One region of the Prevotella sp. HUN102 genome, then DNA from elsewhere that is predicted to be linked to it. Evidence: riboswitches for the same ligand, from Rfam matches in the RefSeq annotation. Region 1 holds a riboswitch; the other holds the start of a gene.

Region 1 (11,219 bases):
GCAATAGAAGCCATTTCTTCCTCTGTAATATAAGGATTTGCAGCCATCAACTGTAAAACAAAGATACCGTTCGCTATAAGCTTATCACTTTGTTTGACAGCTTTTTCTATTATTCTACCAAAAGAAATACCACATCACGGTAAAACTCACCACAGAGGATTACTACACGCTCAAAGGCAAAGCCAAGAACGCAGGAATATCCATGAGTGAGTTTGTAAGAAAAGTTCTTGAGAAAGGAAATGTCATAGAACGGCTGACCATAGAGCAGGCAGACTTCATTCGCAAGTTGTGTGGCATGGCAAACAATCTCAACCAGTTGGCACATCGTGCCAATGCGGAAGGGTTTCATGCCATTGCTCCTTTCCACAAAATCGTCATTGGCAAGATTGACGAAATCCTAAACCTGATACGAAGATGATAGCCAAGATAATGAAAGGTTCGGGCTTCAAGGGTGTCATCAGCTACATCCTTGACCCGAAGAAAGGAGTGGAGCTTTATAGACTGTTCCGGAGTGAGAACAGACAGCATAAGCCATCTTGTCCAAAGTTTCATCGACCAAACGGAACTGAATCCACGAGTAAGTAAGGTTGTCGGACATATTTCCCTGAGTTTCTCCGCTCAGGATTCTCCCAAACTCAGCAATGAATGGATGACGAAAGTGGCGCGTGAGTATATGGAGAAGATGAGGATAAAAGATACACAGTATATTATCGGTCGCCATTTTGACAAGGGACATTCGTATGTTCATATCGCTTTCAATCGGATAGATAATAATGGCAAGACCATTTCTGACCGTAACGACAGATTCAGGAGTGAGAAGTTTTGTAAGGAACTGACCGCCAAATATGGTTTGTATTTCGCCGGTGGCCAGGAGAATGTCAAGGAACACCGCTTGAAAGAACCCGATAAGACAAAATATGAAATCTATCAGGCATTGAAAGCAGAAATAGCTCAGTGTAGGGATTGGAAAGAGCTTCTTATTCACTTGAAAGAACAAGATATTGATGTCCGTCTCAAGTACAAAGGCAACTCGCAAGAAGTTCAGGGTATTATCTTCAAAAAGAACGGTTATCATTTCAATGGTTCTAAGATGGACAGGAGTTTCAGTTATTCCAAGATTGACTTTGCCCTTCAACAGAACAATAGGGAACACGAGCAACAGATGCGAGGAACGACAAACCTTATCTCTAATGTTGCAGATGCCACAAGCGAAATAGCCAACGAACTCATAGAAGGAGGATTGGGATTGTTCCAGACTCATGGCCCAGTCCTTGTGGAGGTTTACAATACACTCGACAAAAAGAAGAAAAAGAAAAAACGTAAAATACATTTATAATTATGGCAGACAATAATACATTTGTCCTCTTTGAGGAAATCAAGAACAAGCTGGAGACAATTTACAGGGAACTGAAAGAGCTGAAAGAAAAGGAGAACAACTCTTCCCCTTTCCCTGTCCCCTCTACATCTGTACGACATGACAACCAGCAGGAACAGGAATTGCTCTATCAGTACAAGCTGCGGACAAAAGTCATTCTCAACAAGTACATTGATGTGCAAAAGTGCATCAAGGACGAGGAGGCTAAATCCATAGACAAATTGGTGGCAAGTGTCTTGACCATGCTGCACGAGTGGCAGGAGCAGAAAGAGCATCCACAACCGCAGGAACCGATTCACAGGCACAGCTTTGATATCAAGTCCTCGAAAGTCTTTACCTATGTGGTTGCAGTGTCTATCCTTTGTCTTGTTTCTTTGGTCGGTAACTACTTCCTATGGCAAAGCAAACAACAATACAAGGATGATGCCTTGAAATTCCGTATCATCAGAGTGTGGAGAGGTTGCAGCCCAAAGGAAATCCTATGGCTCAATGATGTGTTTGACATTCATCGAAATGAAAAGGTAATCAAGTTAATTAAGGAAAAAGTCAATGGTTACGATATGGATTTGAAACAAAAGGTAGATAGTTTGATGCAAATGAAATTGAAATAACCCTATATGAAGCAAGCCCAACCAAGCGAGAATTTTGGTTGGGCTTGTACGCTACATCTTAATCTATGATTTCCCAAAAGCCACCATTATCTGGTCCAACACGACGGAGGTACTTGTTACGCATATATTCGATGTTACGCATGATAGAGGTGGCACTAATTCCTACGGCAGCAGCAAGTTCAATCTTAGTAATATAAGGATTTTCAGCCATTAATTGCAAGATGGTTATACGATTTGATGTTAATTTATTACCATTTTCTAATGCTTTGGCTACAACTTTCTCCACTATTACCTTTCGGTTATCAGTCCCTCTATCAGATACCTTTGGCTGTTCATCAGTAACCTTCTCAGATACCTTTAGGTGTTTATCAGTCACCTTATCCGTATTTTCTTTCACAGACTTCTCTTGCTCCACCACAACCTTCGGCACTGTAATTTTCAAAATAAAATCATCTAGATGGAAAGATAGATGCGGTGTACCATTAGCTTCCAACTCTCCGCACACACGATCTACACCTTCTCCAAATTCTTTTACAAAATCGTATGCCTTAAGAAATTGAGCAATTTTGGGATTACGAGAGAAGTGGGTATATCGGATATTTTCAGGCTTAACAGTACCAGGTAATCTTCCAGGCGACTCAAAAACAATGCGATTGTCAAGCATCTTAATTTGTATTTCCGTACCCTTGATATTGTAGGCACGATGGCAACAAGCATTGACAACCATCTCTTGAATTACAAACTTTGGGTAATCCCTATTGGTTACAAACTGCCCATGCTATCCAAGAAATGTATGCTCCTTTACTTGAGTTTCAAGATAAGCAATCGTGGCTTTCACTTGGTCAAGTATCGTTCCCTCAAAGGTTACATCCTTGATGACATTCATCTCTGTACCCACTCGTTCCTCTGTTCCTTTATAGTGGATGAAGCGAGTGCGCCCACGAGGAAAGAACTTTTGAGGATATTTACCAAACAACAGAATACAAGCCACACTAACTTGCTCCTCTCCCTTTGCATTGGTAGTTATGAAACTATTATTCTCATGTAGATATTGCTTTGCCGATTTAGTATAGCCAATCAATTCTGTATATCTTTCAACAGCAGCCATATCAATGTCATCAGCCGTAGCACCATACACAGCCGTATCTTCATAGTAGCGTTCTCCCTTATCGTACATCAACTGTATGCGTTCTTCAAAAGACAACTTCCTACTTTTGTCGCCAACACGCATAAAAGCTTCATCGGCTTGATTGACATATAATTCAAAACTTGCAGGAATGTGCATCAATAAAATATGATTTTCGTTTCCATCTTTATCCGTGTATGGCAACAATTCGCTAGTAATAGTCACGGAAGTATTACAGAAGTCCAAAAGCACACGAAGCAACTCATTAAGTTTCTCTGTATATTGATCCACACCTCCTACCTTTCTCGTCTTATCAGACGCACCTATGGCAATTACACCACTATCAGCATTGGCAAATGCGACGACTGGAATAGCCAACGCCTTGAGGTTAATCAGAAGCTTTTGCAGTCAAACTTCTGATTTTCTTTACGAGTCTGTTTTTCTACTATTGCCATATCTGTTTTACTTTAAAGACCATCTATAAGATCTGAAACCTTATCTTTATTTTTAATTATATCCTTTATCTTTTTTATTTCGTCAAGGCATCTGTTGTAATCTAAATAAGCATTACCTTCATTATGCCCAGCTCCTAAATAATAATTATAGCATTTAAAGCAATCAAGACTAGAGTCTCCTGTGTTCATATCTATCTCAATAACAATATTCATTTCTAAATCAAGACTTTGAGGATTATTTACATCTTTATAGTCATTAAACAAATATGGCAATCGTTTATTTAATAACAATAATATTTTCTTTTTTGGATTAAAATATTGAGCGATGCAGATATCATCTGAAGTAAAATGAGTCATGGTATTCATTCTACCATGTAAAATTTCCTCAGTCCTATCCTTTGTATATTTAAAAGGATCTTTTCTTTCCTCGTTCCCAATCCGCAAAATACAGACATCTCTCATATATAAATGTCCAATTCTTTCTTGAATAGATTTTTCTCTAATAACTGAAGATGAATAGAATGTTCTTTGGTAAAAAGAAACAAAGTCTTCACATAAAGGATAGAGAATATTCTTTTGAAATCCCCAGTTGTCAACATCATAATATAAGTCCAACAAATTCAAATACCTGTCAATATTATCACTATTGTACAATGTCTTTAAAATTGTATCTTGGCTTGATTTAGAATCCTTAAATATAAACTGGGCAGCAAAATATTCTTGCAAAGATTTATGAACCCATTTGAGATACTGACCGTCCTTACAGAATAGAGGAACAGAGGTCAATATATCCTGCAGATAGTCGGAAGATGTAAAATTCAAGTCAGGACAAGCTTGCTTGGCTTCATCAATTATATGAAGTAAAGCATCTTTTTCAAATTCAATTTTTTGGAACTTTAGGCATTTAAAGCCAACATAACGTAAAATACGTTCAAAATCATCAATGTCTAATTTGGAAGCTTTATCATGGACATAGTGGTCTCCTTTAGATAAATCATGAGAATCAAAATAAGCATCATAAACTTGGCGATAAAATATGTGTTTTTTTAGTGGGATAGTTTGTTTATAGTCAAATGCAGCAAAAAGTAATGATACTAATAATGGATTTCTTAGAAATTCATTTATCATTTCATATTTCCCAGATTTAAGTTCATCTATTAATAATTTAGAAGTGTCTCCTTGTTTGTCATATTTGCGAAGTAGTTCATAAGCTTCCTTTTTATTTAATGGACTAATAAAAAATCTTTGAAAATCACCAAAACTAGTTAGAGCTTGTTCTGGTCTAGATGAAGATTCCAAATCGAAGTGCAAAAAAGAGTAGCCCTCGCCGAGAGATGCAGACGTTCTCGAAGCGTAGCGAGAGGTTGTCTGCATCTCTCGGCGAGGAAAAAGCAACAACCGGCAATACAAATTAAAAAAGGGAGACCGAAGTCTCCCCAGGATTAACTAACTTTGTATTGTTCATGTACCATCAATTAATCTCGGAGCAAAGGTCGCAAATTTTCGCCTTACTTCAAAAGAAAACCGCAAGAAAAGATATTGCCGCCATCGTCGGCATCAGTCAGGCAACACTCTCACGTGAACTCAAACGCAACAGCACGCCCTCGGGAAAGTATATCTGGACGAAGGCGCACGACATGGCCATGCAGCGCAGAGAGAGAACGGGGACGAACTCCAAGCTCTCCGACGAATTGGTCTGGAGAATCAAGGAACATATCGTTAATGACCAATGGTCTCCAAGACAAATATCGGGGTATCTGCGTGTGACTGATGGGATAAGGGTGTCCCATCAGTCCATCTACAACATCATCCACAATGACCCTACAGGGAAACTTGCCGGGCACACAAGACATCAGATGAAATACAGGCATCACCCCAAGGGTGGGCATCTTCCTGTCAAGGACAGGGTGCGCATCCATGAGAGAAGCAAGGAAGTGGACGGGAAGAGATTTTGAGACTTTGAGATGGACCTGATTGTCGACCCTGCCCAAAGGGCCATACTCACACTGGTGGAGAAATCCACCAATATGTTGCTTATGCAGAAACTGCCATTTGGGAACCAGTCGAAGCCTCTGGCAAAAGCAGTCAGGAGACTGCTGCTGCCATACAAGGACAGACTGAAGACCATTACCACTGACAACGGACCTGAGTTTGCCACACATAAGGATATCACGAAATGGTTGGGCGTGCCTGTGTACTTTGCAGATCCATATTGTTCATGGCAAAAGGGAGCCATTGAGAATACAAACAAGTTAATCAGGCAATATATCCCTAAAAAGGATTCCTTTGAGAACTATACGGACAAGAGGATTATGGCCATACAGAAGAAATTGAATGAAAGACCAAGGGAAAAATTAAACTTTTCCACACCAAAGTGCGAGTTCTTCAAACATGTGTTGTAATTTTGCACTTGCTGGTTGACTCTACATAGAGGTCATAATAAAAACATTATTCCCAGCTTTAGATATAAAATCTTGTATATCAGATGTTACGGCAGTTCTATTATCTAATGATATTTCATCGTATCCATCAAAAAAGAATATAAAGCCACCGCTCTCTATAAATTCTAGTAATAGTTGGGGACTAAATTCTTTAGCTAAAGAATTTACTTGTTCCTGTATTTCTATTAGGATCGTCTTATCTTTAGACAACCTTCTCATTTCGATATAAATTGGTATACCATATCCACTTTCAATTACGTCCCAAAAAAGCCGTTTCGTTAAAGTAGATTTCCCCATTCCTGCCGTATCTGTTATTAATATACGGCTATATACAGTCATCATATCTTGTGGATAACTCTCAACCCTGTATGAATTTATTCTTTTGGGCTGGTTATCTTCGACAATTGTTAATGGTTGATATAAATCTTTTAACAACCTTTGTTCATTTCTAAAAACAAGTGTATTTAGAATGCTATACTTTTTATATGTTCTGTATAGATATTCTTCGAAGTGTTCACCTCTAGGAATTAGTAACTTATTATACTCTATCTTACATCTCTCTGCAAAATCTTTTATTTTGGGAGTAACAACATTTTTGATTAAACTATCAATCGCTGGTTTTGCGAAAGTCATTAAAGTTACTTCGGGTATCATACTCATTTAGTATTTAAAGATTTTAATTATATATTACAAAGGTACATATAAATCATCATATTGAAATATAGTTTCCGAATATTTTTTCACAGAAGCATACTTTCTGTTTAATCACTATCTTACCTGTTTTGAGCAAACTGAATGTTTCTTTTCTACTGAGATAATACTCCAAATATAGACTCATCAGACCATCATACAGCATATTTTGCTATATTTTTGGGGAGGCTCTTTGCATTGTTTTTTTATTTTGCCATAATTGATAACTATATACCTAAATATATATCAAATCGAGTAAAATTATTTGAGCTTGTTTTTTAGAAAAGAGAATACTGAGCATTCCGAGAAATCGGGAGTTTACTTGGTAGAAATCCTATTGTTTCAGCATTGTATTTTCAGTAGATAAAAAGAAGATTTGCAAGTAACCGAAGAATACAAAACATTCTTCGCAAAAACGGAGGGCATTCTTGCGAAGAATGGAATGCAATCTTCGCACGTTTGGAAATGTATAAATAGATAACTGATTTTCAAACGTTTACAAGAGAAAGAAGAAGCAAAGGGATTTGCAGAACAGGCTAATGGAAAATGGATAAGGAAAGAATGGATGGATTAACGCCTTTTAACGCATCCGAGCATATAAAATATGATTTTAATCGTATCTTTGTACGCAGATAGACTTTCGGATTGACCGAAAAAGGGGTGCCGCCTTATTGGGTGAGCTGAGATTATACCCGTATAACCTGACGCAGGTAATGCTGCCGTAGGGAGTGCGAAGAGAGAATTTGCGTTTATCTGTCCGTTTATTGGTGTGTTTCCCCTATGGTTTGGCTATTCTGAAAGTGGCGTTTGTTACTTTGAGGATTTATGAAACACTATGTAAAGACTTTGACGATAGCCGGTTCCGACAGCGGAGGAGGCGCGGGAATACAAGCCGATATAAAAACAATGTCGGCTTTGGGCTGCTATGCCTCATCGGTTGTTACGGCTGTTACGGCGCAAAACACGCAACAGGTGTACTGCATTCAGAACATCGAGGCGAAGGTTGTAGAGGCGCAACTGCACGCCGTGCTTACCGATCTGCGCCCCGATGCCATTAAAATTGGTATGACGGGGAGTGCCGAAAATATGGTAAGCATCGCCAAAATCTTATCAGAAGCGAGAAAGATTCCGTTGATTATAGACCCTGTTATGGTTGCAACCTCGGGCAACCGACTGATGGACGACGGCGCAATCGACACGTTCGCAGAGCATCTTTTACCCATCGCCACATTGCTTACCCCCAACATTCCCGAGGCTGAAGCGTTGGCCGGAATGCGCATAACATCGGAAGCCGACGCCGACAAGGCTGCAAAGGCGATTCTAAATCGTGGATGCAGAGCCTTATTAATAAAAGGTGGACACGTAGAGGGAAAGACGAAAAGCGACAGACTGTACTTTGCCGACAACCGAGAGCCTATGGTTTTCAATGCCGAAACGATTGTCTCACGCAACACGCACGGCACAGGCTGCACACTTTCGTCGGCAATCTGCGCTTTCACGGCACGAGGACTGCCCACAGAAGAGGCCGTGGCAAGAGCAAAGCACTATGTGTCTGACGCCATAAGAATGGGGGCTGACGTGGAGATTGGCAGTGGACACGGAGCCGTAAACCACTTTTATAATCCTGAAAAACTCATCAAACTATGACGAACATACAGTTTATTACGCACGAAAACGAAAGGTTCGACTACGTAGAAGGAACTGAACTGGCACTCCGCAGCGGGTGCAAGTGGGTGCAGCTCCGAATGAAGAATGCTTCCGATGAGGAATTTCTGAGCATCGGACACGAAATTTCACGGCTTTGTCGCAGCCATCACGCAACGTTTCTGCTCGACGACCGTGTGCATCTCGTCAATAAACTCAATGCCGACGGCGTGCATCTCGGCAAAAACGATATGCCTCCCAATGAAGCAAGAGCGATACTCGGCAACGACAAAATCATCGGCGGGACGGCCAATACCTTTGCCGACATTCAGAAACTGGCAGCCCACGGCGTGGATTACATAGGCTGCGGCCCTTTCAGATACACCACTACGAAGCAGAATCTCGCTCCCCTGCTCGGCTTGGAGGGCTACGAGACATTGCTAAGCCAGATGAAGGAAGCCCGAATACAGCTCCCGCTCATTGCCATCGGAGGCATTCGGCACGACGACATACCCGATTTATTGAAAACAGGAATAAATGGAATTGCCATCAGCGGAGCCGTATTGAACGCCGAGAATCCCGAAGAAGAAATGAAAAAACTAATCAATATATAAAGCATTATGAAGAACGACATCAAGATTTCTTATCCCGATTCGGAGAAAATCTACCTGAAAGGCACGATATATCCGAATCTTCGTGTAGGAATGCGACGCATTAATCTGACGCCAACCGTAACCAACGAAAACGGAAAGCGCATTGAAAAGCCCAACGACCCTGTTATCGTCTACGACACAAGCGGCCCATACAGCGACCCGAACGTGGAAATAGACTTGCAGAAAGGACTGCCCAAACTGCGCCAAGCGTGGATAGAAAACCGCAAAGGCACGCAGATGTATTACGCCAAGAAGGGCATCATAACCGAAGAAATGGAGTACGTTGCCATCCGCGAGAATATGAACTGCGAGGCCTTAGGCATCAAAACGCACATCACTCCCGAGTTTGTCCGCGAGGAAGTGGCAGCCGGTCGTGCCGTAATCCCTGCCAACATCAACCACCCCGAGAGCGAGCCGATGATTATCGGAACCAATTTCTGCGTGAAGATAAACACCAATATCGGCAACTCGCACGAGAACTCAAGCATTGAGGAGGAGGTGGAAAAAGCCGTGTGGAGCTGCAAATGGGGCGGCGACACCGTGATGGACTTATCGACGGGAACCAACATTCACGAAACAAGAGAGTGGATTCTGCGCAACTGCCCCGTACCCGTCGGCACCGTTCCGATGTATCAGGCCTTCGAGAAGGTAAACGGAAAGGCCGAAGACCTCACTTGGGAAATCTTTCGCGATACGCTTATCGAGCAATGCGAGCAGGGTGTTGATTACTTCACGATACATTGTGGCATACGCCTGAAGAACGTTCCTCTTGCCAACGGACGCCTTACGGGAATGGTCAGCCGTGGCGGCAGCATCATCTCAAAGTGGTGTCAGGTACACAATGAGGAGAGCTTCCTTTACAGCCACTTCGACGACATCTGCGACATCTGCGCCAAATACGACGTGGCTATATCGTTGGGCGACGGCCTCCGTCCCGGTTCCACCTACGATGCCAACGATGCCGCACAGTTTGCAGAGCTTGACACAATGGGCGAGCTCGTGGAACGTGCTTGGGAAAAGAACGTACAGGCATTCATAGAAGGCCCCGGACACGTGCCGATGCACAAGATTCGTGAGAATATGGACCGGCAGATTGAGAAGTGCCACGGCGCACCTTTCTACACCTTAGGCCCTCTCGTAACCGACATTGCACCTGCCTACGACCACATCACGAGTGCCATCGGTGCGGCAATGATAAGCTGGTACGGCACGGCGATGATCTGCTATGTTACTCCGAAAGAGCATCTCGCCCTGCCAGACAAGGACGACGTGCGCGAAGGCGTGATTACCTACAAGATTGCCGCCCACGCCGCCGACTTGGCAAAGGGGCATCCCGGTGCCGCCGTAAGAGACAACGCACTCAGCAAGGCACGCTACGAGTTCCGGTGGAAAGACCAGTTCAACCTTGCGCTCGACCCGGAAAAGGCACTCGAATACTGGAAGACATCGAACAAGGTGGGCGGAAAATACTGCACAATGTGCGGCCCGAATTTCTGCGCAATGCGCATCAGCCAGACCTTGGACGGCTGCGGCTGTGAGGAAGAAACCAAATAGAAACAACCAAAAACAACAATATTATGATAGAAAAGAAAGTATCAAAGGGAATTATCAGTACCTATTTTGCAAAGATGGAAAAGTGCCTCGAACTCGATGTTGCCATCGTCGGAGGCGGCCCTTCGGGCATTGCCGCTGCCTACTATATGGCAAAAGCCGGGCTGAACGTGGCACTCTTCGACCGCAAGCTCTCCCCCGGCGGCGGAATGTGGGGCGGCGCGATGATGTTCAATCAACTGGTCGTACAGGAGGAAGCCGTGAGCATTCTCAAGGATTTCGACATCAACTACGAGCCATACGAAGACGGCCTGTACACTGCCGACTCGGTGGAAAGCACCTCTGCCCTGCTCTATAAGGCGACGCACGCCGGCACAACGATTTTCAATTGCTACTCGGTGGAAGACGTGGTGTTCAAGAACAACGTCGTGAGTGGTGTGGTAGTGAACTGGACGCCCGTGCTTCGCGAAGGACTGCACGTAGATCCGTTGAACATTATGGCAAAGTTTGTGATAGACGGAACGGGCCACGACAGCGAAATGTGCCGGGTGGTGGCACGCAAGAACGGTATCAAGCTCAACACGTCCACAGGCGACGTGATTGGCGAACGCTCGCTCGACGTGGCGGAGGGCGAACGCCAAGTGGTGGAAGGAACGAAGGAAATCTATCCCGG
Region 2 (11,219 bases), on a different contig from region 1:
CGAAGCCACCAGCACGTTGGAGCCAGAGCCTTTGGGCGAATATTTCATTACCATTGCCTGACCACAATAGCGCATCAGGTCTGCCACTTCCTTTGCTTCCTCCCGTGGAGTATAGCTGTCTTTCATAGCATCCCAGTTGAATTTCTTTGGTTGGAGGTCTTCGAGCTGTACGGAGAATCCCTGTTCGTTGGACGTATAGCCCGGTATGAGCTTGGTGTTGTCCTGTGGCCATTTGTGGTATCTCAGAATCTGTGCGGCAGCCGTAGCCACGCAGCCTGTCGCGGCATAGCCTGCGCCGTCGAATTTAGGGCAACTGCTGTTGAAGGGAGCACCCTGATTCCACTTGGTGGTAATCAGTCCGGGCAAATCCTGATATTTGGCTTTCCGTGCAGCCTGTGGCTGACTGGCAACATATTTTACATAGCGTTGGCAATTCTCCAGCCACCACTTCATTCCGTCGGGGATGTTGTTTTCATCGAATGCACCGTTTGAGGAATGCCCGAGGATAGCAGGGGCGTTGTCGTCAGCGGCAACAATGACAAATCCATCGTTTCTGCCCACGTTGAACACATAATAGGCGTCGGTAGAAACTTTTACGTTCTTGGTAATGTCTGCCGCTTTTGCTCGCTTAGTGGCATCGGCAGTCTTTATGCCACTGGTTTGAATGTGGTTTAAAGCCAACTGGCGGGCTTTCTCCAAATCCACGGGATTTCCCCATACGGCCATTCCTGAAGAAACGGCTGCCAATAGAAGTAAAGTTTTTTTCATAAAAGAGTTCCTTGTTTAGGATAGGTAAAGTAAATTATTATCTATTAATAAGATGTGCCTGAAATTTATAAAAAGACAATCGGGATATTGCAACCGGTGTGATAGGTCTGCAAGATGTAAATAGGTGTTCAAGACTAAACGTACATCCTTTTTCTGTTTGTTCGCATCTTGCTTTGCAGCAATTAGTTTTGACACCCATTTATGTCTGTATATGTTCTTGCAAAATATCAGCATAAAATAAGTTATGCGTTATCTGCTGCTGAAACCCTCCCTCTTCTCTTTCGGGCTTTCTTGATAAGAGAAAGCTCATTTCCCTGTGAGGGGGATAAGCTTTCTCTTTATTCGAGGTTCGATAAAACCTTACTTGCTCCGAAACATTAATGATTTCGCAATGCAAATATGTGTTTTACTTGATAACTTTCTTTACGCTGTTGTCGCTGTAACGAACGATGTTGATACCCTTCTGCATTTCCTTGAGCACGCGGCCTGAAGCATCGTAGATAGCTACAACCTTTGCATCAGACTTGTTGGCAGTTGATTTTTCGATACCATTTGTCTTAATGCGCTCGAGAATAGCTCTGTCGTAAGCATAGCCCCCCTTGTTGGTTACGCCACCCTTTTCGAGTGAAACAGAAACATTGTCTTCTTCTGGATTCTCAATTGGAGTTGCGTTAGGGTCCTGTACAGGACTTGTGCATTCCACACCCTTCAATACGAATCTGTTGAATTGGCATATAGCACCGGTTCTACCGTATGAATCAACGTTTGTGTTGATTACATAGAAGCGATTTGAAAGACCATCGCCGTTGATGCCACACATATTTGCAGCCTTAACATTGATGTAATCTACATCTTTAAATTCGAGAGTACCGGATGTACGCATATCAATGCCACTGCGACCTGCATCAATAGTAAGGTTGCCTGAACCTGTGAAAGTTACTTTTACTGCAGGGATGCCCTGATAGCCAATCATCACAAAGCCAGTCTGAGTTGTAGTGATAGAGTTTTTACCAACCAAGTTGATGGTAATATCATCATCTGGACAGTAGAAACGAAATGTACCAACGATAGGATGCTTTGTTATTCCGTCAGTTTCATAATAAGTAGGGCAGTTTTCTGCTGTTACAACGATTTGAGCGTTGTCTAATGTGATAACACGGTTTTCTGCATCATACTTTACAGAACCAGACTGTACCCAAGTACGGTTAGGGTCGAGGTTGTTTCCGTTTTCTTTGGTCATTTTGGTTCCGAGGAAAACCAACTCTTCCAAGCTCTGTGCAAAGCCGTTAGACACTCCGAAAGCAGCAAAGAAAATTGCCACAAAAACCTTTAAGATGTAATGTTTTTTCATTTTTTTATTGTTTAAGTAAGTAAATTTATTAATTTTATGTTTGTCTTCTTTGGAACGCATCACCGATGTTCAGTCAGCGAATTTGTTTTGTGTTCGACAGTATTTAGATTCTCGATTTATTCAAATTTTAATACAAATAATCCTATGGTTAGGAATTATAAATATTAAAACGGGAAAAGTTCTGTTTTAATTTTTTCGGTAGCAAAAGTAAACTAAAAAACAAATGATGCAAAATTATTAGTGTGAAAAAACGTTAAACATATTTCAGTTTGCACCGAAAATGAAAATAATTGCATAATTATTTATTAATTATTTAAGTTTTTGAACTCCTCCTATTTATATTAAAAAAATGCAAGATATGGATATGAAAAATATCTAAAATCTACGCTTTCGGCACTGTAATCTGCCAAACTGATTCTGAAACAGTCCTTTTTCTCACAGATTTCACGCACACACAGATGTTGTTTTTATTTTCCCCGCACGAGGTTATATATTTCTTCTCACAGATTGCACAGAGGCACAGATTTTCTTTTTCGCACAGAGAATGCAGGCATTCAAGGATGACACAGATTTCCTTAGCAGAACCTGTGTTGCAAGGTAAATGCCAACTTCTTGTTTATCAAGCATCTGTGTTATCCTTGAAGGCTTTGCCTTCTCTGTGTTTGTCAGGGAAGGGGGAAACTGTGATTCTGTGCAATCTGCGAGAGTTTTCTTTGTTCTCTTATTCCGGACTTTAGAAGGGATTTCATTCTTCGCACGTTTGCATTGCATTTCTGCGAAGATTGCATTCCATTCTTCGCACAAACGAAACGCATTCTTCGCAAGAATGGATTGGGATTTCAATATCCTGATTTTCAGATGTTTATAAAGTTAAGAATAATGATGATTCATTTTCGTTTGATTTTTCCAACAAAAAGTAGTAATTTTGCAGTGGCTTTCAAAGTGGAAGCTAAGGGGTGCTCGCCTTTTTGGGCGTGGCTGAGATTATACCCAAGAACCTGATACGGGTAATGCCGTCGTAGGAAAATCCCCTTGTACTTTATTTTATTAACTTCAAGAATATGAAGAAAGTAGTTTTGCTCGCTGCCGCGATTACTTGCGCAAGTGGGCTGAAGGCACAGACAACTGACACGCTCGCCAATCAGAAACTCGACGAGGTGGTGGTGTCGGGCGTGCGTGTGCAGAAGAATGCACCATACGCCGTTGCAAACATCAAGAAAGCAGAATTGGAGGCATTCTCCAAAAGTGGACGTGAACTGCCGTTCCTCTTCTCGCAGACGCCGGGCGTGCTTGCGTGGGGCGAGAACGGACTGGGAACGGGTACGGCGGCAATGCGCATCCGCGGTGCGGCGGGCAGCCGTATCAACGTAACGCTGGACGGTGTTGCGCTCAACTCGCCCGAAGACCAGACGGTGTTCTGGGCAAATATGAACTCCTACGCATCGCTGCTCGGGAGCGTTCAGATACAGCGCGGTATCGGTACATCGACGAATGGCGACGGAGCTTTCGGAGGTTCGATTTCCCTTGCCACGGCTGCTCCGAGCCGTAAGCCTGCTTTCGAGGTAAGCGGCTCTTATGGTTCGTACAATACGTATAATGCAGGTGTGAAATTCTCTACCGGGCTACTGTGGAACCGTCTGGTTCTTGACGGGGCATACAACGAAACATCGACAGACGGTTATGTTCACGGCACACAGGGACGCTCGGGCTCTTACTACGGCGGACTTACCTACTTTGGAGACGGTTTTCAGATAAGGTACAAGAACATAGGAAACTTCGAGAAGACCGGTCAGGCGTGGAACGGAGTGGTGGCAGGCAACGACGACGCATCGCTGATGGATGCAGGTATAAAGACTTACAAGGATATGTACAGCCACGGCCTCGGACGTTTCAATCCACTTTACGAAGGCATCGTGTTCGACAGCGACAACTGGAAGTTCCCACAGGATGCGAACGGAAACTACCAGACTTACAGGTACAAGCTGAAGGACGGTTCGCTGTGGGACAAGACGACGGACAACTTCTATCAGAACCACAACATCCTCTCGGCAAGCTGGGCGAGGGGCGAGCATTGGTCGCACAACGTTGCGCTGCACTACACCTATGGTTTCGGCTATTACAGCGAGTTCCGTCCGAACAACAAATTCTCGAAGTTCGGTCTGTCGTTCTATGACAAGGACGGCAATTTCGTGAAGCGTTCCGATTTCGTGCGTATGAAGGGACTCACGCAGCATACCTACGGCGCAGTCTACAACGTGAACTATAAGGACGAAAAGTGGGACGTGGTGGCAGGACTCAACCTGCAGCAGTTCCGCGGCGGCCACTTCGGCTATCTTACCTACATAGAGAACAGCGAGGCCGATGCGAAATTCCGACCCAACGGAACGGACTACAAGTATTACGATTCGGATGCAAGGAAATACGATTACAGCGGATATTTCAAGGCCAACTATCATTTTGCCGACTACTGGAACGTGTTTGCCGACCTGCAATACCGATTCCTCGACTACAAGACGGACGGAAAGAACGACAAGTTCTACGAGACGGCATCGGGCTATGCCAATCAGATGCTCAACATTTCGGAGCACTACGACTTCGTGAATCCGAAGGCCGGCGTGAGCTTCCTCAAAGATGGCCATAAGGCGTATGCGTCAATAGCCTACGCAAGCCGTGAGCCGGAGCGCAACAACTTCACCGACAACGGCAACTATCCTGCTCCGACGCCGGAAAGACTGATGGATATTGAGCTGGGCTATCAGTTTGCGAACCACAAGTGGCACGCAGGCGTGGACCTGTATTTTATGAATTACAGCAATCAGTTCGTGCAGACGGGAGCAAAGAGCGACATCGGCGAGAACCTCACAACGAACATTGCCGAGTCCTACCGTATGGGTGCTGAGCTTTCGGCAGGTTGGAACGTTGCTTCTTGGTTCTCGCTGGAAGGAAATGCGGCATTGAGCGTCAACAAAATCAAGGATTTTGACGAGTTTGTGGATAATTGGGACGGCGAGAGCCTGAAGATTCACTACGACAATTCAACGCTTGCTTTCTCGCCCTCTACCATCCTCAACGGATTCGTGAATGCGCACTACAAGGGATTTCAAGCCGTATGGCACACGAACTTCGTGAGCCGTCAGTATCTTGACAACTCTGAGAACAAGGACCGTTCGCTGCCGTCGTTCAGTCAGACGAATATCAATCTGAACTATACGCTGGGTCTGAACAGGAAGTTTGCAGGGGTGAAGGAAGTAGTGTTCGGTCTGAACCTCAACAACATCTTCAATCGCCACTATGCGGCGAGCGGATGGGTGTATAGCGCAGTGAGCCAGAAGAGCGGCTACACGAACGACAACCGTTACTATCAGATCGGATTTATCCCGATGGCCGGATTCACAATGATGGGCAATGTTACGCTGAGATTCTAAAAAAACATCCCTTCCCCGGGAGTGGGGAAGGGATATGTGTTTTATCACGCTGCGTGCCAAGCAATGCAGCACGCAGTAAAAATAGTTGGAACAAGTATGCTCGAGCAGATTCAATCTTATTTTGCCGATATGGACACCTATCAGAAACTTGAGATAGTGGGTACCGTCATCGGACTGATATATATCTATCAGGAATACAAGGCCAGTATATGGCTCTGGCTCACGGGTATCATTATGCCGATGGTCTACACCTACGTGTATTTCAAGGCAGGGCTGTACGCCGATTTCGGTATGCAGATTTATTATACGCTCGCCGCCGTCTACGGATTTCTGTATTGGAAGTTCGGCAGAAAGAAGTCCGGCAGCGTGGAAATCCCCATTACCCGTTTTCCCTTACGGCTGATTCTTCCGTCCGTCATCGTTTTTCTGGTGCTGTGGCTGGCAGTATATCTCGTGCTTGTGAACTTCACGAACTCCACGGTTCCCGTTCTCGACAGTTTCGGCAACTCGCTGAGCTTCATCGGACTGTGGGCGTTGGCAAGGAAATATCTCGAACAATGGTGGATATGGATAGTGGTAGACGTGGAACTCTCGGTGCTCTATGCCATCAAGGGCATCCCCTTTACGGCAGGCCTCTACGGATTCTACGTCATCATTGCCGTGGCAGGCTACTTCAAGTGGAAGAGAATGATGAGGGAGGAGAGGTTTGCGAGTGGACGAGTTTAGAAGTAGACGAGTGAACGAGTGGACAAGTTTACAAGTGAACGAGTGGACAAGTGAACGAGTTTACAAGTAGACAAGTTTACGAGGGGGACACGTAAAAGAGTCCTGATTCCTGTGATTTCAGTCTTGTTTTTGCGCTCTTGGACTAATTGAGATGGTTTATCACGTGTCTTTTCAAGGAAGATTACTTTATACTCATCAGAATATCACGTGATATTCATCCAAATATCACGTAATATTTCCTCAAATATCACGTGATATTTCTCTAAATATTACGTAATATTTCCCGACCCTTGATTTTAAGGTTATGGAAAGCAGATGGGAAAAGGGGATTTTTATCCCCATATTCGGCTCCCGAATCAATAAATATATACTACCTTTGGAGTGTTGGAATAAAAACTATATCCCGATGAAGATAACTTTTTCTCTTTCGGTTTATGGCGGATGGGATTGCAACAGAACTTGTTTCCTTGTCAGCTCGTTCCTTGTTCCCTTAAAATTAAGAATAAAATCAGATGAAAGAAGTGATTAGAATAGAAGAGCAATACGACGTTGTGGTGTTTGGCGCAGGCGAAGTGCCGAATAGTGTTCTGCCTATCAGGATTCTGCGCAATGCCCGGCACATCGTGGCGTGCGACGGCGCACTTGCCGACCTGCTCGACTTGGGATTTGAACCCGAGGCCGTTATCGGTGACGGCGATTCCATATCTCCCTCATTGAGAGAAAAATACAGGCACATCTTTCATCAGATTGACGAACAGGACGATAACGACCTGACCAAAGCCACGAAGTTTGCAATAACCAACTTCTGCCTTGGCGAGCATCCCCGTTTCTGCTATCTCGGAGCAACGGGAAAGCGTGAGGATCATACGCTCGGAAATCTTTCACTACTGCTGAGATATTACAGGGATTTAAAGATTCGTCCGATAATTGTCAGCGACTACGGATGGTTTGTACCGGCTTCGGGCAAGACTGTTTTCGTTTCCTTTCCACGCCAGCAGATAAGCGTCTATCAGTTCGGCTGCACCCGACTTGAGAGCGAAGGACTGAAATGGAACGTGTATCCGTTCGAGGAATTATGGCAAGGCACTTTAAACGAAGCCCTCGGCGATTCGTTCACGTTGGACGGCGACGGCCCTTACCTCGTCTATGGCACGCACGAGGCGAAAGGAGGGAGTGAATAAGTTTATAAGGGAACAAGTTTACAAGGGGACGAGTGGACAAGTGAACGAGTAGGTTTGTGAATGAGTTGGGAAGTGAACAAGAGGATAAGAGCACAAATGGACGAGTTCACAAGTGAACAAGTTTATAAGGGGACAGGTGGACGAGTGGACAAGTTTACAAGTAAATTTGCTTAAAACTTGTCATTTCCAATATTGCTTTTATATTTATCTACTTGTTCATTTGTCCCCTCGTCTCCTTGTAAACTAACCTCCTTGTCCCCTTGTTCACTCGTAAACCTGTCCCCTGACTATCATCTTTTCGGATTGACATTGAAGCGATAGGCGAGCGTGAGCATCACGTATCGGGGAATGCTGTTGCGCCACGTTTCGGTTCTTCCCTGCGCATTCATCAGGTACTGCGTGTTGGAAAGCTGATGAAGAAGGTCGAAGCCTTGCAGCTTTGCGAGCAGTTTTCCTTTTATGATGTCTCGGGTAAGCTGTGCGTTCCATACCCAGTCGGTTGTGTTCATTTCCGACTGTTGGTAACCACGTCGGGCAAACATCGTAATGTCGGTGGTAAGTTGGAAATCGAGCGGCAATTCTATCTGTGCATTCATTCCCACGTTGTAGTCGCCTGCGTGGATATTCTCGAATCCGTTGCGCTTGCTGCTGATGAAGTAATAGTTTCCACCTCCGTGGAGCGTGAACTCGTATCTGTCGTTCGGGCGGTAGTTTACTTTGAGATTGTCGCCGATTCGCCAGTTGTTCACGATGCTGCGCTGACTTTCCGTTCCTCCGGCAACGGTCGCCATATCCACATTGTGATTGTAGTCTGCAAGGAATTGATTGCTGATCGTAAATTTCCGATTCTTGTCGAGTGCCCGGCTGAAGTCCATTCCGAAATTATAGTTCCAGTTTCCGTCCACGCTCATCGGCTGAAGAGTGGAAATACCGGTCTGTCTGTCGAAGGTCAGTGCGTAGGCTGTGGCATTGTCAATCCTGTGATAGCCCATCCTTATGCTGAGATTCAGTTGGTTTGCGCCCCTGAAAGTCTTGCCCGCATTCACTTCGTAGTGGTGAATGTCTTTCAGTTCGGGATTTCCGAGCATAATGTTCAGGGGATTGCTGTCGTCGCGATAACCCACCATAGCAGTGAGGTCGGGCAGCTCGGAATACATCTTTGCCGTGAAATCCCAGTCCTTTTCGCCCTTCAGCCACAAGTCAGGCTCGAAGAACCATCTGTTGCGCACCACGTTGTGCCGTCCCATCCGGTCGTAGTAGAGATGTGCGTGAGCAAGGCGCAGCGGCAGATTGACGAGCACCTCGGCGTTCAGGAACTTTGAATGCAGGTTCATATAATGGAAGTTGAACCTGTGCTCGTTTCTGTATTCACGGTACTGATAGGTGTTGTTGTGGTCGATGACGTTCTTCAGTGCATCAATGGCAGAAGGAAGAAGGTCGTATCGGCTGCTGTCTCTGCCCGAAAGTTTGTCGAGACGGTAGAGCAGATTCTCGGTCTTGATGTAGTTATAAGTGTATTGATAGCCGGGCTGCAAATGGATATTGCCTATACCGTAGTCATAGCTGATGTTGGAGGACAGTCTCAGGCTCTGGTTGAGCGCATCGAGATAATTGTTTCGGTAGTCGCGCGGCTTTAAACCTGTCAGTCCCTGCAGGTCGTCCATAGCGAAGTTCTCCTGTGTGTTCCTGTTCAGCTTCAGGCTTACACCCCATCTTATCAGGTCTGCAATAACCTTGTATCTGCTTGAATGCTCTGCGCTGAAATCGAAATTGTCCGATTTCAGGCTGTTGGCAGAAAGCATACGGTTGAGAGGCGATGTTTCATCCGATGTTTCCGTCTCAATGTTCCCCAGTCCGTTCTTGCGCAGATAGGATGCCTTGAGGAAGTTGGTGGTAGAATAGCTGTCGCCCTCTATGAGCAGACTGTTGTTGGTCTGCCAGTTGTCGGAACTGTTCATAAACACGTTTCTGCTGTATTGGTAGGCATCTCCTCCGGTCAGGAAAGTCTGACTGTTCGACACGGATTGAATATTGGCATTGGTATGCGTCCACGTGTTGTCGGTGCTGAACCAAGAGAACATATTGTTCAGGAACCGGATGTAGCTCACGCCTGCGCTTTTCGTTGTGAGAAGACCGTTGCCCACGTCCTGTGGCGACCATTCTCCCGAGAGTGCCGCACGCTGGTTGTCGTTCAGGTTGTTCATATTCACGAATGCGCCGAGGCGTTCCTTTTCCGAGAACTTCATACCGAAGGCGCGTGCCTGATAGCGTTTCTCCGTTCCGATTCCCGCCTCAATGTTTCCCATATAGCCCACGGAATACTCCTTCTTGAGCCTTACGTCCATCACGTATGACTTGTCGCCCATATCCTTGCCCATCATTCTGGACGCACTTCCCTCCTGATCGTAGACCTTTACCTTGTTTACCGTGTAGGAAGGAAGGTTCTCGAGTGCGAGCTTGGGGTTTCCAGCAAAGAACTCCTGTCCGTTCACGAGCAGGCTCTGCACGTATTTTCCGTTCACGTATATCTCTCCGTCTTTGGTCAGGGTAGTGTTAGGAAGCCGGCTGATGAGCGCATCGAGCATACTTCCCTCGGCAAGATTGAAGGCGTCGGCATTGTAGACTATCGTGTCGCCTTTCATTACCATCTTCACTTTTGTGGCTACCACCACCACCTCGTCGAGTTCCCTTTGCTTTATCTTGGGCATTCTGATGGGTTTCACGCTTATGAAAGCCTCGCGGCTGCTCCTGATTTCGCAGTTCACGAACGTGTCGTGATAGCCCGCATACGATGCTTTCAGAATGTATCTGCCCGTTGGCAGCACTTTCTTGAAGACATAGAAAGCCACCGATCCGCCCATATACGGGTCTTCTTCGAGTGTTGCCGTAACGGTGTCTATCACGGTGCTGTCGGCCGTCATCAGGGTAACGAGGGCAGGGATTGCCTCTCCGGTAATGTTCTCAACCACTCTTCCCTGTATGGCGTGCTCTGTGTCCTTGGCGTTCGCAGGGAGTGTGGCGAGCAAAAGGCAAAGCACAACGGCGAGAAAATTGTTTGCTTTTCTGTTTAGGTAGTTTTCCATATATCAGTTTTTTATTAATCAGTATTTCTTTTTTATTAGTCAGCTTTTCAGGATTTATGCTTTCAGGTCAGCGCGGGGTGCAGCAAGAATTCTCTTCTGTCCACCATCGGTATAAAGGCGATGTGGAGAAGGAAGACAATGCACGAATGGTTGTATTGATTTTTTCCATAATTCGCTTAGATTATTTGTTGTAAATAATGGTATTGTCTTTTGCAAATGTAAAAAAATAAAGCAAAAGCACCAAAAAAATGAGTACACTTAGTACACTGCGTAAAAAATAATCCGTATCGTTTTGAATTATAGGGAGTTATAAATGAGTAAAAAGTGGGTACACAGCAAGCTAAATGCTTCTGATACGCTTGCCCTGTCCACTTGATACCTCAATATGGAATGGTTTTCAGTTCTGTTTTTCACGTAAATTCGTTGCGTGATGATTGGCTTATGGCTTGTAGTACAGGGTCAGCATTATTTCCCTTCCACGTATCTCCAAATTGCTATAACTGTGAATCAGCGTGCCATTGATGCCGTAGCCATAGTTTTTCTTGTTCAGGATATTATTGAGTTCCAGCGTTACGTCAAACTTATTAAAGGCGTATCTTATAGAGAAATCTGCAAAGAAGATGTCTTTAAACAGATTGTTTGCCATCTGATTGTGATAGTATTCTGCTTTTGCCTCGGCAGTTAA

What was found. Region 1 has a riboswitch for thiamine pyrophosphate ahead of thiD (bifunctional hydroxymethylpyrimidine kinase/phosphomethylpyrimidine kinase). Riboswitches for the same ligand answer to the same signal wherever they lie in the genome.
Region 2: another riboswitch for thiamine pyrophosphate. It lies ahead of P150_RS0104480 (TonB-dependent receptor); the one in region 1 lies ahead of thiD (bifunctional hydroxymethylpyrimidine kinase/phosphomethylpyrimidine kinase).

What each region holds. Positions count from the first base shown of each region.
Region 1 is NZ_JIAF01000004.1:349,618-360,836, forward strand. It holds partial or broken gene mobC (plasmid mobilization relaxosome protein MobC) at 119-418, shown strand; partial or broken gene P150_RS16105 (relaxase/mobilization nuclease domain-containing protein) at 415-1,336, shown strand; gene P150_RS0106315 (hypothetical protein) at 1,339-1,986, shown strand; partial or broken gene P150_RS16110 (ATP-binding protein) at 2,045-3,567, opposite strand; gene P150_RS16115 (NACHT domain-containing NTPase) at 3,580-4,866, opposite strand; partial or broken gene P150_RS16120 (IS30 family transposase) at 5,031-5,969, shown strand; gene P150_RS0106335 (NACHT domain-containing NTPase) at 5,991-6,662, opposite strand; TPP riboswitch at 7,344-7,443, shown strand; gene thiD (bifunctional hydroxymethylpyrimidine kinase/phosphomethylpyrimidine kinase) at 7,524-8,345, shown strand; gene P150_RS0106345 (thiamine phosphate synthase) at 8,342-8,956, shown strand; gene thiC (phosphomethylpyrimidine synthase ThiC) at 8,963-10,549, shown strand; gene P150_RS0106355 (sulfide-dependent adenosine diphosphate thiazole synthase) at 10,573-11,219, shown strand, end outside.
Region 2 is NZ_JIAF01000003.1:309,754-320,972, forward strand. It holds gene P150_RS0104455 (C10 family peptidase) at 1-768, opposite strand, end outside; gene P150_RS0104465 (hypothetical protein) at 1,175-2,119, opposite strand; TPP riboswitch at 3,062-3,161, shown strand; gene P150_RS0104480 (TonB-dependent receptor) at 3,181-5,544, shown strand; gene pnuC (nicotinamide riboside transporter PnuC) at 5,674-6,270, shown strand; gene P150_RS0104490 (thiamine diphosphokinase) at 6,783-7,451, shown strand; gene P150_RS0104495 (outer membrane beta-barrel protein) at 7,742-10,534, opposite strand; gene P150_RS0104500 (carboxypeptidase-like regulatory domain-containing protein) at 10,974-11,219, opposite strand, start outside.